4 regions of the Brevibacterium siliguriense genome follow, and region 3 is predicted to be linked to each of the others. Evidence: riboswitches for the same ligand, from Rfam matches in the RefSeq annotation. Region 3 holds a riboswitch; each other region holds the start of a gene.
What was found. Region 3 has a riboswitch for thiamine pyrophosphate ahead of BLU88_RS06820 (hydroxyethylthiazole kinase). Riboswitches for the same ligand answer to the same signal wherever they lie in the genome.
Positions count from the first base shown of each region.

Region 1: linked by a shared signal. The riboswitch ahead of BLU88_RS17015 (TenA family protein) and the one ahead of BLU88_RS06820 (hydroxyethylthiazole kinase) in region 3 are both predicted to bind thiamine pyrophosphate.
Region 2: linked by a shared signal. The riboswitch ahead of BLU88_RS15575 (ECF transporter S component) and the one ahead of BLU88_RS06820 (hydroxyethylthiazole kinase) in region 3 are both predicted to bind thiamine pyrophosphate.
Region 4: linked by a shared signal. The riboswitch ahead of thiO (glycine oxidase ThiO) and the one ahead of BLU88_RS06820 (hydroxyethylthiazole kinase) in region 3 are both predicted to bind thiamine pyrophosphate.

Region 1 is NZ_LT629766.1:3,781,728-3,785,226, forward strand. It holds gene BLU88_RS16995 (HutD family protein) at 1-128, opposite strand, end outside; gene BLU88_RS17000 (VOC family protein) at 176-538, opposite strand; gene BLU88_RS17005 (ATP-grasp domain-containing protein) at 661-1,686, shown strand; gene BLU88_RS17010 (nucleoside/nucleotide kinase family protein) at 1,758-2,360, shown strand; TPP riboswitch at 2,404-2,510, shown strand; gene BLU88_RS17015 (TenA family protein) at 2,505-3,194, shown strand; gene BLU88_RS17020 (phytoene desaturase family protein) at 3,260-3,499, shown strand, end outside.
Region 2 is NZ_LT629766.1:3,462,477-3,465,975, forward strand. It holds gene BLU88_RS15570 (FN3 domain-containing metallophosphoesterase family protein) at 1-1,862, opposite strand, end outside; TPP riboswitch at 1,985-2,093, shown strand; gene BLU88_RS15575 (ECF transporter S component) at 2,116-2,745, shown strand; gene BLU88_RS15580 (ABC transporter ATP-binding protein) at 2,745-3,499, shown strand, end outside.
Region 3 is NZ_LT629766.1:1,563,791-1,567,289, reverse strand. It holds gene thiD (bifunctional hydroxymethylpyrimidine kinase/phosphomethylpyrimidine kinase) at 1-536, opposite strand, end outside; gene thiE (thiamine phosphate synthase) at 451-1,209, opposite strand; gene BLU88_RS06820 (hydroxyethylthiazole kinase) at 1,206-2,120, opposite strand; TPP riboswitch at 2,108-2,226, opposite strand; gene BLU88_RS06815 (sugar ABC transporter permease) at 2,364-3,499, opposite strand, start outside.
Region 4 is NZ_LT629766.1:2,963,738-2,967,236, reverse strand. It holds gene BLU88_RS13260 (ThiF family adenylyltransferase) at 1-32, opposite strand, end outside; gene BLU88_RS13255 (thiazole synthase) at 29-796, opposite strand; gene thiS (sulfur carrier protein ThiS) at 798-1,055, opposite strand; gene thiO (glycine oxidase ThiO) at 1,052-2,233, opposite strand; TPP riboswitch at 2,223-2,326, opposite strand; gene thiE (thiamine phosphate synthase) at 2,338-3,021, shown strand; gene BLU88_RS13235 (ketopantoate reductase family protein) at 3,018-3,499, shown strand, end outside.

The DNA of each region.
Region 1 (3,499 bases), 1.8 Mb from region 3:
AGTCGCCATGGGCGCAGCCCCGGAGTCAACTGCGCCGAGTCGCTCAGAGAGACGAGCTCAGTCGTCTGACCAGCTCCGTTGGCCCACGGGACGGGGTCACGGTCTGCGAAGGAGGCGAGCGCGCGCATGACTCAGCGCGCCACGGGCGGGTGGGGCCGCCTCGGTGGTGGTGTGATCATCCTTTGCACAGGCAGAACGGGTGACCTGCCGGGTCGAGGAACACTCGGAACGTCTCTCCCGGCTGTTCGGGGGCTTTGCCTGCGCCGATCTCGAGCACGGATTTCTCGGCGTCGTCGAGATCGTCGACCATGACGTCGAGGTGCATCTGCTGCGGGTGGGCCTGGCCGGGCCAACTGGGTGCGTGGTAGTCCTCAACCTGCTGGATGCAGATCGGCGGCCAGGAGTTGGAGACGATTTCTGCCCACGTACCGTCCTCGTCGACGGAGACGGACCAGTCCAGGAGCTTTCCGTAGAACTCCGCGAGTTCACCGGCGTCAGGGGCGTCGAGCACGACAACGGGCTGCTTTGCAATAGCCATGTCCCGAGTCTACGCCGCCGCACTGACACTGCGAAGGGGTGGACTCTGGGGCGTAGGATTGTTGAGCAGATCCGCCGATGCTTCCGCAGTCCGCATCGGCACCCCACCAGTGAAGGTTTGCGATGAGTTCTCATGCACTTCCCGTCGGCGACGGTCCCGCGGTTCACATCATCCACGACAACCCGGAATGGATCGCTCCATTCACGGAGGCGCTCGACCGCCTCGGCGTCGCCCATATCGAATGGCTGCTGCCCGAGACCACGATCGATCTTGCTGCCGAACCTCCGCAGGGGCTGTTCTGGTCGCGGCTGTCGGCCTCGGCGCACACTCGCACGGATCCGCAGGTGAAGGAGTACGGGCGTGCGGTTCTCGATTGGCTCGCCGCCGCGGGCCGCCGGGTCATCAACGGTCGCGACGTCTACGAGCTCGAGGTGAGCAAGATCCGTCAGCATCGCGGGCTGTCCGGTCATGGTTTCGATGTGCCGCACACCGCGGCCGCGTTCGGCCCGCAGGCGCTCGTCGAGGCCGCTGCCGGCTTCGCTCCCCCGTTCATCACGAAGCACAATCAGGGAGGGAAGGGACTCGGCGTCCGTCGCTTCGACTCCCATGCGGAGCTCGAGGCCGTCGCCGCCGAGTTCGCACCCGGTGGAGCGAATGCGCCGATCGACGGCATCACCCTCATCCAGGAGTACGTGCAGCCGGCCCAGTCGTTCATCACCCGCGCAGAGTTCATCGGCGGCCGTTTCCACTATGCGGTGCTCGTCGACGTCTCCGGTGGGTCCTTCGAGCTGTGCCCGGCCGATGCCTGCACGATCCCGGGGGCTGAGGCGGATTCCATCGCCGAGGCGGCTCCACCGTTCGCCCGCCGCAACGACGTCACTGCCGACACCCCGCTGATCTCTCGCCTCGAGACACTGCTGGCCGACCTCGGCATCGAGATCGCCGGCATCGAGTTCATCGAGACTCGCGATGGCCGGCAGGTCGTCTACGACATCAACACGAACACGAACTACAACCCGTCTGTCGAGTCCGCCGAACAGACGGCGGGTCGTCAGTCTGCCGCCGACCGTATCGCGGAGTACGTGGCGGACACCCTCGCCGAGGTGGCCGAGCCGTCCGTCTCCCCCGCCGGGTCGACAGCGTGGTGAAGCCCCGGACCCGAGTTCTGATCGAACTGCTGGCAGAGCTGAGTACCGTCCGACCGGGAGGTCGTGCCTTGGTGGCATTGGACGGAGTAGACGGAGCCGGGAAGACGACGATCGCCCGGGAACTCGTCGACCTCGCCGAGGAGAACGCGGGGAATTCTTGGACGGCTCCTGCTCGTCCCGTCGCGTCGGTCGGCATCGACGGCTTCCATCATCCGCGGGCCGTTCGTCATGCCGACGGAACCGGGCCGGAGACGTTCTACCGGAGCTCCTACGACTACAACGCATTCCTCGAGTCGGTAGTCGGACCCTTCCGCCGAGGCGAGGCGATCATTCCCTCGTCATGGGACGTCGATGCGGACCTGCCGGTTGAGTCGCAGCCTCGGATCTTGCCGAGCGACTGTGTTCTCCTGGTCGAGGGGATCTTCCTCCACCGACCAGAACTCGTCGATCTCTGGGATGCGAGCGTGTGGATCGAAGTCCCATTCGAGGTCTCGGTCCCGCGCGGAAACGAGCGGTTTCCCGGACGCTTCGATGCCGATCCGGAGGATCGGTCGAACCGCCGATATGTCGGCGGTCAGCGTCTCTACTTCGCCGAGGCGTCTCCGTGTGAGAAAGCCACGTGGGTGCTCGACAATCGCGACCTGGAGCGGCCAGCCCTGGTCCACCGGATCTGATCCGACCGCTCTGACTACTTTCTCTATCGCCGGTGATAGTGTCGAAAGGCTACAGGGGAGCGCCGCAAGAGGCGGCGCTGAGAGTGCGTGTGCAGACCCTTTGAACCTGATCCGGTGAGCACCGGCGGAGGGAGTGGAAGACACTTGAGCACCATCGACAATTCCTCGATCATCGTTGACAGCGGCGGAGCGGTGGCCGAACTGCTCCGTTCGACGGAGCGGCGATGGGTGAGGGCCGTCAACCACCGGTTCGTCCGAGAGCTTTTCGCCGGCACCGTCCACGACACGGTGATGCGCGACTATCTCATCCAGGACTACCAGTTCTTCGAGTCGTTCCTGTCCATGCTCGGCGCCTGCGTGGCCTATGCCGATGAGCTCGACGCAAAGCTTCGATTCGCCCGCCAACTGGGCATGCTCGTCGCCGACGAGGACACGTATTTCGTCGACTCCTTCGCCGAGCTGGGCGTCGATCCCGCCGATTACCTCCGACCTGAACTCGCCGCACCGACAGTGGGCTTCCGCGATCTCATGGACGACTCCGTCGCCTCGGCGTCGTATCCACAGCTGCTCATCGTCCTCGTTGTCGCCGAGTGGCTCTACCTCGATTGGGCCGAATCCCGGGAGGAAGTACCGCAGCGAGCGGTTCACCGAGCATGGATCGACCTCCACCGCGGCGATGCCTTTCGCGGCTGGGTGCAGTTCCTCGTCGACGAGCTCGAGCGGGTGTTCCCAAGAGACGGCGATCAGGGCTCAGATGCCGAGGCTCTCGCCCGCAGCTGGAAGCATGCCGTCGATCTCGAATGTGCCTTCTTCGACCACGTGTACGACAGCTGAGCCGCCCCCCAGCCGCCCGGAGCCGCACTCCGCAGCCGCACAGCCCACTGACCTAGACTGGCTCCATGAGCACAGGTGTTGATGCAGTCGTCGTCGGATCCGGCCCCAACGGCATGGCAGCCGCGGTCACCTTGGCCCGCGCCGGGCTCTCCGTCGAGGTGTTCGAAGCTCAGCCGACCGCCGGCGGCGGTGCCCGCACCCTCGACCTCGGTCTGGCACCCGGCATCACTCATGACATCTGCTCGGCGGTCCATCCGCTGGCCATCGCCAGTCCGTTCTTCGTCGACTTCGACCTGCGCGCCCGC
Region 2 (3,499 bases), 1.9 Mb from region 3:
CTCGCAATCAGCAGAACCACACCGAGCGCCAGCGCCCCCGCTCCGACGGCCAAGGGCCGTGCAAGCTCGCCGCCGGTGCGGGGAAGGCCGCCGCCTCCACCTGCCGAAACGGTCCCAGAGGAATCCGAATCATCGGCCGTTCCCGCGGCGTTCGCATCGGCGCCGGAGTCCGTCGCACCTGTGCCGCCATCGGTGTCGGCCGTTGCCGCACCGCTCTCAGCACTGTCGGCTTCGGCTCCTATTGCGCCTGTGTCTGTGTCTTCGCCCGATCCATCTGCATCGGCGTCCTCCTCGGCACCGGTGTCCTCTGCAGCCGGGTCGGCATCAGTCCCAGCACCATCCGTACCGGAAGTGGCGTCAGCGCCCGTTCCGGCGTCGTCGTCCGGATCGGGTTCCTCCGCCTCGACGCGCCTGAGTTCGACGTCGTCGATCTGCTCGGCGGTCGCCTGCGCTTCCGAGCCCTCACCGTCGGCCGTTGCGCTGCCTGTCGGCACCTCATAGGTCGTCGCCCGCAGCGCCTCGTCGCTGACCTGGACCCGGGTGAACGCGGGAACGTCGTTGTGGACGCTCTTGCCTTCCCAATCGAGGCCGGGAACGTAGTCATAGAACTTCGACCCTGACGACGAGGTCAGTGTGAGGTAGAGCGTCTGTCCGTCTTCCTTCTCTTCCTCGGCTCCCGCTTCGGAGCCCTCGACGGGTTTGCCTTCGCCATCCATGAGGAAGGTGCGGTTATATATGTGATCATGACCGGAGACGACGAGATCGATGTCGTTGCGGGCGGCGACCGGCGGGATCGCCTTCCGCAGGCGCTTCACATCGAAGTCATTCCAATGGGTCGCTGTCGAATAGATCGAGTGGTGGAATCCGAGCACCGTCCAGCGCGCCTGGTCTCCCTGTTCGGCGACGACCTCGTCGATGAACTCAGCATGGGCGTCCATATCCGAACTGTTCGAGTTGATGTTGAGGAACAGGACTCCGTCCTCGATGAACCAGTAGTCGCCGCCAGAGGTGATGACGCCACCGCCGCCGTGATCCTGGCTGACATTGGGTCGGTTGAAGTGCTGCTCGTATGCTTTCGACGACACATCGTGGTTGCCAATCGTCGTCGCCTGCGGGATCGTCCGGGTCTCATCCGGTGCCAGGTACTGGGCGTACTGCTCCTGGTTGCCTGCGGAGTTGACCTGGTCGCCCAGCGAGTAGAAGAAGCTCGGATTGTCGGCGATGGCCGCTGCCGAACTCAGGGTCCTGTCCCAACCGGCGGCATCGTCGGGGTCTCCGCCACCGGCGCCGACCTGCGGGTCGCCGAAGACGAGGAATTCTTCGTCTCCTCCGGCAGCTCCCGTGGTGAACTGCTGCACCTCGGTGAACCCGTCCTTCTCGCTGCCGACCTGGTAGGCGTATTCGGTGCCCGGCTTGAGGCCGGTCATGCTCGCATGGTTGAAGTGACGTTTGAGGTCGGTGGCGAGTCCGGAGTCAGTGGTCTCTGCTGTTGCCGCGTCGGCGGGGAGATTGCCGTCCTCGAGCACGCTCACCGGTGCCCATCGCACTTCTCCCCCGCCGGAGCTCTCACTCATCCACGAGAGATTGCGTGCCGTGGAGTCGGCACCGACCTGCAGGACGGCGTCGGTGATCGCCTCGCTTCCCGCTTCCGCCTCGGCGGGCAATTCCGACGAGCTCTGGCCCGGTTCCTGACTCCGACGCGGGCTCGGGTTCTGATTCGGGCTCTGGCTCGCGGTCGAACCAGGCTCTCCTGCGCCGAGAGCCGGCTCGGCACGAACGGGCACCGGGGCCGCCACCAGTGCGGCGAGCAGGGTGGCGGCGGACAGGGCGCCAAGGGGTCGTTTAAGTCGATGAGTGTTCACCCGCTCATTCCTACTGATCGGTAGTGTCCGGCCGTTCGAAGCCCGTCAACGAACGAGGGAACGGGAAGTGAATCCTCGATGACTGACTTGGGTCGCCGCTTCGCTCCCCTGTTGTACAGTGGTGGCTACGACAGGGGAGCGCCGTCAGGGGCGCTGAGAGTGCAGAAGAAGCTGCAGACCCTCGAACCTGATGCGGTTAGCACTGCCGAAGGAAGTCGAGACTCTTCACCCCTCCTTGAAATGAGGAGGCACAATGCCGAATACCACCGCACCGAACACCGCCACCACCCCCGCACGCTCCTTCACCGCGGCGCCGAAATCCAAGCAGTGGCGAGTCGTCGACTATGTCACCACCGCCGTCCTCGGAATCGCCGTCGGTCTCGTGTTCTGGGTGTTGGCGCTGAGCTGGAAGGTGCTCGAACTCGCCTTCCAAGCCTTCCCGCCCTCGATCGGCCTCATCGCCGGACTCTGGGTGCTGGCCGGACCGCTGGCCGGTGCGATCATCCGCAAACCCGGTGCTGCGCTGCTGTGCGAACTCATCGCCGCCATCGTCGAGGCCGTCCTCGGCTCCCACTTCGGAGCGACCGTTCTGCTCTCCGGACTGTTGCAGGGCCTCGGTGCCGAACTCGTCTTCGCCGCCTTCGGCTACAAGCGCTTCACCCTGTGGGTCACCGCGGCCTCGGGGATGCTGGCAGCGGCGTTCATGGCCGTGAGCGAGAACATCATGTACAACGCCGAATGGCAGTTCGGCTTCCAAGCGATCTACGCCGTCTGCGCGATCGTCTCCGGCCTCGTCATCTCCGGAATCGGCGCATGGTTCGCCTACCGGGCGATCGCGGCCACGGGAGCGCTGAGCTCCTTCGCCTCCGGCCGTCTGCGCTGATGGCGCTGCCGATCACGGCCGCCGGCTACTCGTGGACGCACACCGACCGTGACTTACCGGCCGTCGGACCGCTCGACCTGAAGATCGCCGCCGGTGAGAAGGTGCTGCTGCTCGGTGCCTCCGGGGCCGGCAAATCGACGTTCCTCCACGCCGTCGCCGGAGTCCTGCCCGAGGAATCCGGTGAGGCCACCGGTGAACTCCTCGTCGGCGATGGGGAACCGGATCCTCGCCGAGGCAGCACTGGGCTGGTCCTCCAAGATCCCGATTCTCAGGTGATCTTCTCCCGAATCGGTGATGATGTGGCGTTCGGGATGGAGAACCTCGGACTCCCGGCCGAGGTCATCGAGGCCCGGATTCCCGAGTCCCTGCGGGCGCTGGGACTTGATCTGCCGCCGGAGCATCCCAGTGCGGCACTGTCAGGTGGGCAGAAGCAGCGGCTGGCTCTGGCCGGCATCCATGCGATGGCTCCGGAGGTCATCGTCCTCGACGAGCCGACCGCCAATATCGATCCCGCCTCGGCGGCCGGGGTCCGCGATGCCGTGCTCACCGTGCAGTCCGAGACGGCGGCGACCATGCTCGTCGTCGAACACCGGGTCGAGCTGTGGATCGATCACGTCGACCGAGTCGTCGTCCTCGGCCGTGACGGAATCCTCGTCCAAGGACCGCCCCGGCAGATCTTCACCGATCCGGACCTGACCGATGTGCTCATCGACTGCGGCATCTGGATGCCGCAGCGCTCCCCTACCCCGCGCCG
Region 3 (3,499 bases):
TCATCGGAGATCAGCAGGGCCGCCTCGGGGAGGTTGGGGGTGATGAGATCGGCGACGGGCAGCAGCCGGTTGCGAACGGCGTCGATCGCCTCGGTCTCGAGGAGGCGGTGGCCGGAGGTCGCGATCATCACAGGGTCGACGGTATAGAAGCCGAGACGACCTTCGGCGGCACGGGCGACGACGAGTTCGACGAGTTCACGGCTGCCGAGCATCCCCGATTTCGACGCGTCGACGGGCAGATCGTCGAGTACGGAGTCGAATTGGTCGGAGACGAAGTCGACGTCGATCGGGTAGACGCGAGACACCCCATGTGTATTCTGTGCGACGAGGGCCGTGATGACGGTCGTGCCCATCGTCCCCCGCGCGGTGAAGGTCTTGAGATCGGCATGGATTCCGGCACCGCCGGAGGGGTCGGTGCCGGCGATGGACAGGGTGATCGGGGGCGGGCCGTCACTGATCGCTCCCGGTGAATGCGGTGAGCAGCTCCTCGGCTGCCGCCTGCGGGTCGTCGGCCATGCAGATCGCCGAGACGACACAGATCCCGATCAGCCCACGCCCTCGCAGGTCAGGGGCGCGCCCGGCGTTGATGCCGCCGATTGCGACCGCGGGGATGCCGGCTTCTTCGACCAACTCGCCGAGGCGGTCCGGTCCGATTCCGTCGGGTGCGTCGGCTTTCGTGGAGGTGTCATAGACGGGCCCGATGCCGACGACGTCGACGACTCCGGAGTCACGGGCGGCGGCGAATTCGTCGCTGTTCGCGGCTGAGAGCCCGATGAGCGGTGCCGCACCCAGGGCGGCACGCACCTCGGCGACGGTGGCGTCGGTCTGGCCGACGTGGATGTGCACGTTCTCGCCTTCGTCGATGAGGCGGCGGGCCACCTCGACGCGGTCGTTGAGGACGACGGGGACCGTGCGGTCGGTGCCGCGGGTGGCGGCGTCGACGGCGGCGATGACTTGGCGGGTGAGCGAGTAGAAGTCACCGTCGTCGATGTCCTTGTCGCGGACCTGGACGATGCCCACTCCCCCGGCGACGGCGGCCTGCGCAGTCTCGGCGACGCTGCGCCCGGCTGCTTCGCATTGGGCGGAGTCGGTGACGAGGTAGAGGCGCGTGTCGATTCCGGCGAAGCGGTCGGTCGCGCCGTCTCGGTCGTTCACGGTCGCGCCGTCGTCAGCCGGGTTGTCAGCGATGTGCGCGGATCCGGCGGTCATGCCTGGACGCCTTCGCCGAGAGGAAGGGTGTCGAGGCTGATCGCGGCCCGTGCGAGTCGGTCGCCGTCGACGGTGTGGAGTGCGTCGAGGAAGTTCACCGAGTAGCTGCCCGGTCCCTTCGCGCCGTCGGCCGCGAGTTCCCCCGCGACAGCGAAGTGGGCGTGGGCTGCGACGACGGCCTCGAACCTCGCCGAGGCGGCTCCACCGTTCGCGGACTGTTCAGTGGCGTTGACGGTTGAGGCATCGGCTGCGGGGTCGGCGAGGCCCGCGCGGACGGAGGCCAGGTAGGCGACGGTGACGGCGCCGAGTGAGCAGCCGGTCCCGATGACCAGCGGCATGAACTCGTGGCCGCCTGAGATGCGGGCGACGTGGTCGGTCCCGTCGATGTGGGCGACGACGGCGTCGGTGGGTCCGGACACGGCAACGATGGCGCCGGTTTCTCGTGCCAGCTTTGCTGCGGCGGGAAGGACGGCATCGACATCATCGGTGGAGTCGACTCCGCGTCCGCCGAGTCCGACTCCGGCGAGCGCGGCGACCTCGGAGGCGTTGCCGCGGACTGCGGTGGGGTGATCGGCTGCGGCGCGGCGGATGCGGGAGGTGCGGAAGTCGACGGCGCCGATGCTCACGGGGTCGAGGACCCAGGGTTTGCCGGCGGCATACGCGACGTCGATGGCGGCGTCGGCGGCGAGCAGCTGGTGGTTCGAGGCGGTTCCGAAGTTGACGAGGACTCCGCTGGCGATGCCGGCGAACTGTCCGGCGTCGGCTTCATGGTCGAGCATCGCCGGGGAGGCGCCGATGGCCAGGAGCACATTCGCGCTGAACTGCTGCACGACGGTGTTCGTGATGCATTGGATGAGTGGATTGCTGGCGCGCAGTCGCGCATTCGCAGAACGCAGGTCGAAGTCAACCATGACGATCCCTTCGCTAGTATGGCCCAGATCAGGTTCGATGGGTGTTCTCTCAGCCTCGCCGATCTCCGCCTGGGCGGATCCTCATGAGGCACCCCATGTCAATGGCTCCGACTGTATCAGCCCGCCCGGACACGGGCGACTCCTCCAACCTGCAGAACCGCCGAGCGGACCCCGTCGCGGTGAAACCACCTCCGGTTCACGGTGGTTTCACCGCGACGGGGTCCGCTGAGCGAAGAGTCACCGCTACCCCCGCCCGACGTACCTCTGGCCGCGGCGGCTGAGCGCATCGATGACGACGGCGGTGAGCAGGACGAGTGCGGTGATGATCTGCTGCGCATCGGAGTTGAAGCCGATGAGGTAGAGACCGTTGTTGATCGCGCCGACGACCAGAGCACCGAGCACAGCAGCCCAAGCGGTACCGCGACCGCCGAAGAGCGAGGTGCCGCCGATGACGGCTGCGGCGATCGCGTTGAGCAGATCCTGCGTGCTCACCAGCGTCGATCCCGCATTCGTCGTCACGCCGGTCTTGATGAATCCGAACAGCGCGGCCAGCACACCGGCGGCCATGAACACGCTGATGCGCACCCACGTGACGCGGATACCGGCACGCCGAGCGGCTTCGACCTTGCCGCCGACGGCGTAGATCGAACGGCCGTAGCGGGTCTTGCGCAGGACGAGGTCGATGATGATCGCGATGACGATCATGAGGAAGAACGGCATCGCCAGACCGAAGTCCTGGTTGACGAGGATGAGGAAGCCGAACACGATCGCGGCCAGCAGCACGATGCGCACGATCACGGAGGTCCAGCTCGGAGCGTTGAGACCCTCGCGGTGGCGGCGCATCTTCGAATAGATGATTCCGCCGCCGAAGCCGATGATCGCGATCGCTCCGAAGATATAGGCCCAGATCGCTGGGAAGTAGAAGCTCGCGAAGTCGAAGGCGAAAGTGTCCGACATCGACAGGTTCTTCTGCGTGCCCAGGGTCGTCAGCGTCAGACCGGTGAAGGCAAGCAGACCGGCTAGGGTGACGACGAAGGCGGGAATGCCGACGACTGCGAAGAACCAACCTTGGATCGCGCCGACGATCAGCCCGAGCAGCAGCATGATGATCAGAGCCATCACCGGTGGCACACCTTGCCGCACCACCAGGACACCGAGCAACGAGGCGGCCAGACCACCCAACTGCGCCAAGGACAGGTCGATCTCACCGAGGAGCAGGATGAGGTTGATGCCCAGTGCGAGGATCGCAAGGAACGCGACCTGGGTGGAGAGGTTGACGAGGTTGGCCGGTGAGATGAAGTTCGAGTCGGCCGATTGGAAGACGATGACGATGACGACGAGGGCGAGGATGACGGGGAACGAGCCCAGCTGCCCCTCTT
Region 4 (3,499 bases), 1.4 Mb from region 3:
ACCGTGGGCAGAGCGTTGGATGCGGCGCTCATTGTGCTGCGACCATTCCGTCGAACGGCGAGGATGCCAATGCCAGAGGCCGCTTGGGAATCCTCCCGGCCCCGGACGCCAGATGCCCGGCCTCGACGGCCAAGGCCATCGCCCGGGCCATGGCATGAGCGTCGTGGGCGCGAGTGACGGCCGAGGCCAGCAGCACCCCGGTGCAGCCGAGCTCCATCGCCAGAGCAGCATCCGAAGCGGTGCCGACACCGGCATCGAGGATGACCGGCACCTGTGCACGGGAGACGATGGTCTCGATGTTGTGGGGATTGAGAATGCCCAATCCGCTGCCGATCGGAGCACCGGCCGGCATCACCACGGCCACCCCGGCACCCTCCAGACGTTTCGCCAGAGCCGGATCATCGTTCGTGTAGGCGAAGACTGTGAAGCCGTCGAGGACGAGTTCCTCGGCGGCGGCAAAGAGTTCAATGGGGTCCGGCAGCAGGGTATCCTCATCGGCGATGACCTCGAGTTTGACCCAGTTCGTCTCCAGGGCCTCCCTCGCCAGACGGGCAGTGAGCACGGCGTCCCGGGCCGTATAGCAGCCGGCCGTATTCGGCAGCACTCGGATCTCCAAACGCTGAAGCATGGTGAAGACCGAGTCCCGGGACTCGGCGTCGAAGCGCCGCATCGCCACAGTGGTCAGCTCGGTTCCCGAGGCCACCAGCGCGTCTTCGAGGATGCTCAGGGAGCTTGCCCCACCCGTGCCCATCACGAGGCGAGACGACATCTCCACATCATCGATCATCCAGCTCATGTCAGCCTCCCTGCACTGCGGTGACGATATCGACGATGTGACCGTCGGCAAGTGTGAAATCGGACCAGGCTCCGCGGCGGATGACTTCACCGTCGACGGCCAGGGCTAGCCCTAAACGTCCGCCGTCGGCCGGAGTCCCATCGGGGCTCAGTTCCCGTCCGGTGACCTCGGCGATGAGGTCGAGCGCCGAGGAGGCACTCAAGAGCTCATGGTGTTCGCCGTTGAGAACGATGGTCGGTGAGTGTACGTGGTCGGTCATGAAATTCTCCTCATCGAGTGGGCAGCGGTGCGGTTTGAGTGGGTATTGGTGTGTTCTGTGGTAAAGCGGTGCGGGGACACGGACTCGAGCGCCCCGTCAGGGGGCCAGTCGGAGACGGCGCCCAAGGTGAGTTCGGCGCCGAGCCTGCCGCCGAATGGGGCCAAGAGGATGCCATGCCGGAAATACCCGGTGCTCACGACACAGCCGGAATCGACGCGCCCGATCATCGGCAAGTCGTCGGGAGAGCCGGGGCGGGCTCGAGTGGTGATGTCGGAGATCTCCGCGTCGAGGATGCCCGGTACCACCCGTTGCCCGTCAGCAAGCAGCCGGTGGATAGCCCCGGCAGGGGTACCGGACAGCCCGTCTTCCCGAGAACTGGCACCAAGCACGATCTCGCCATCGGGGCGAGGTACAAGGTAGACGGAGCGGCCGTTGACCAGCCCGCGGATAGTACGGGTCAGCAGCGGAGTCGTCTCAGCGGTGGCACGCAGACGCAGCACATCGCCCCAGACCTCCCGGATCGGCAGCTGCGGTGCACCGACGATTTCGTTATTGGCGGTGCCGGCGCAGAGGATAACCTGATCGGCGTCCAACCGACGACCATCGCTCAGTTCGACGCCCATGGTTCTATCACCGTCCCTGAGCAGCCCGACCACCCGTTGATGGATGAGGAGGGCCCCTGAGCCTGCGGTCAGGACAGAGAGCAGAGCCGCGCAGACCCGACGCGGATCGATCGAATGATCACCGGGAATATGCACAGCCCCTGCCACAGCAGGCGACAGCGCAGGCTCGACCCGGCGGGCAGCGCTGCCGGCGACGAGCTCGGTGGCGAAACCTGACCGCGACTGAGCCTCGCGCAGTTCTCGCAGTGCCTGCAGGTCGGCCCGGTCACCAGCGCACACCAGAGTCTCGGTATCCGTGGAACCGAGATCGACCGCGGCGGCGCTCGCCACCTCGGCGGCGAACTCCGGGTACATCTCTGCCGAGGCTCTCATCAGCGGGTACAGGGGAGTCTGCCCCCACACCACCTCGGCGGCGGGAGCGATCATCCCGGCAGCGGCATGGCTGGCCCCCAGCGCGGGGGCAGGATCGATGATGGTGACGTCGGCACCGACGCGGCGCAGATACCAGGCCGTGGACAGGCCGATGATCCCTGCGCCGACGACAATGACTCTCACAGCTTCTCCCTCCGGCGGCATGATCCGCATCAGGTCTGACGGTCGGCTCCTACGCCCTCTCAGCCTCGTTGGGAGGCTCCCGCGAACTCCTCTACTCTATGACCATGACCACTCAGACGCCACCGCGCAACACCGAACGGCAGACGAAGAGAGCCTGGAGAGAGGCCCGATTGGCCGAAGCCTCGCTCTACCTGTGCACGGATGCCAGGACCGCTCAAGGCGATCTGCCTGAGTTCCTCGATGCCGCCTACCGAGGGGGAGTCGACATCATCCAGCTGCGCGACAAGACCCTCGAGGCCCGGGCGGAGATCGGGGCCCTCGAAGCGCTCAAGGACATCGCAGCCCGGCACGGCAAGCTCTTCTCCGTCAACGACCGCGCCGACGTCGCACTCCTCACCGACGCCGATGTCTTCCACGTCGGTCAGGGAGATCTCACCAGCGGACAGGCCAGGGCTGTGCTCGGTCCCGACGTCATCCTCGGCCGCTCCACTCATTCCCTCGAGCAGGCGCTCGCCGCCGAGGCGGACCTGGAAACCGACTATTTCTGCGTCGGGCCGGTCTGGGAGACCCCGACGAAACCCGGTCGGACTGCCGTGGGGACAGCGCTGCTGACCGCCGCTTCCGCCGAGACGACCAAACCGTGGTTCGCCATCGGCGGGATCGCAGCGGGGGAGAGGCTGGATGCGGTCCGGCAGGCGGGCGCGAACCGTGCCGTCGTCGTGCGTGCGATAACCTCGGCTGAGGATCCCGCTGCGGCCGCTCGGGAACTCAAGGAGGAGTTGGAATGACCCAAGCAGCTGACAGCGCAGGCAGACAATCCGGAGCAGGCTCCGCCCCGTCGATTCTCATCGCCGGGGCGGGTGCCACCGGCGGAGCGTTCGGCACCTATCTGCTGGAAGCCGGACGTAAAGTCACATTCCTGCTCCGGCAGGCTCGGGCGGCGACGCTCCGTGAAGAGGGACTGCACTTCACCAGTCCCGATGCTGATCGGACGAACCAGGTCGATGTCATCACCGCCGAGGAACTCACCGCCGCGCCACGGACCTTCGACCTCGTCATCGTCGCGGTCAAAGCGGGCGGGCTCGACTCGGTCATCGACGACATCGGACCGGCCGTAGGAGAGCAGACGACGATCATCCCATTCCTCAACGGCATGGCTCAGATCGAGAAGCTGCAGACCAGATACCCGGGACAGGTGCTCGGCGGATTCGTCAAGATCGTCGGCACCATCAGAGACGGAGCAGTTGTTCAGCTCACCGACCTGGC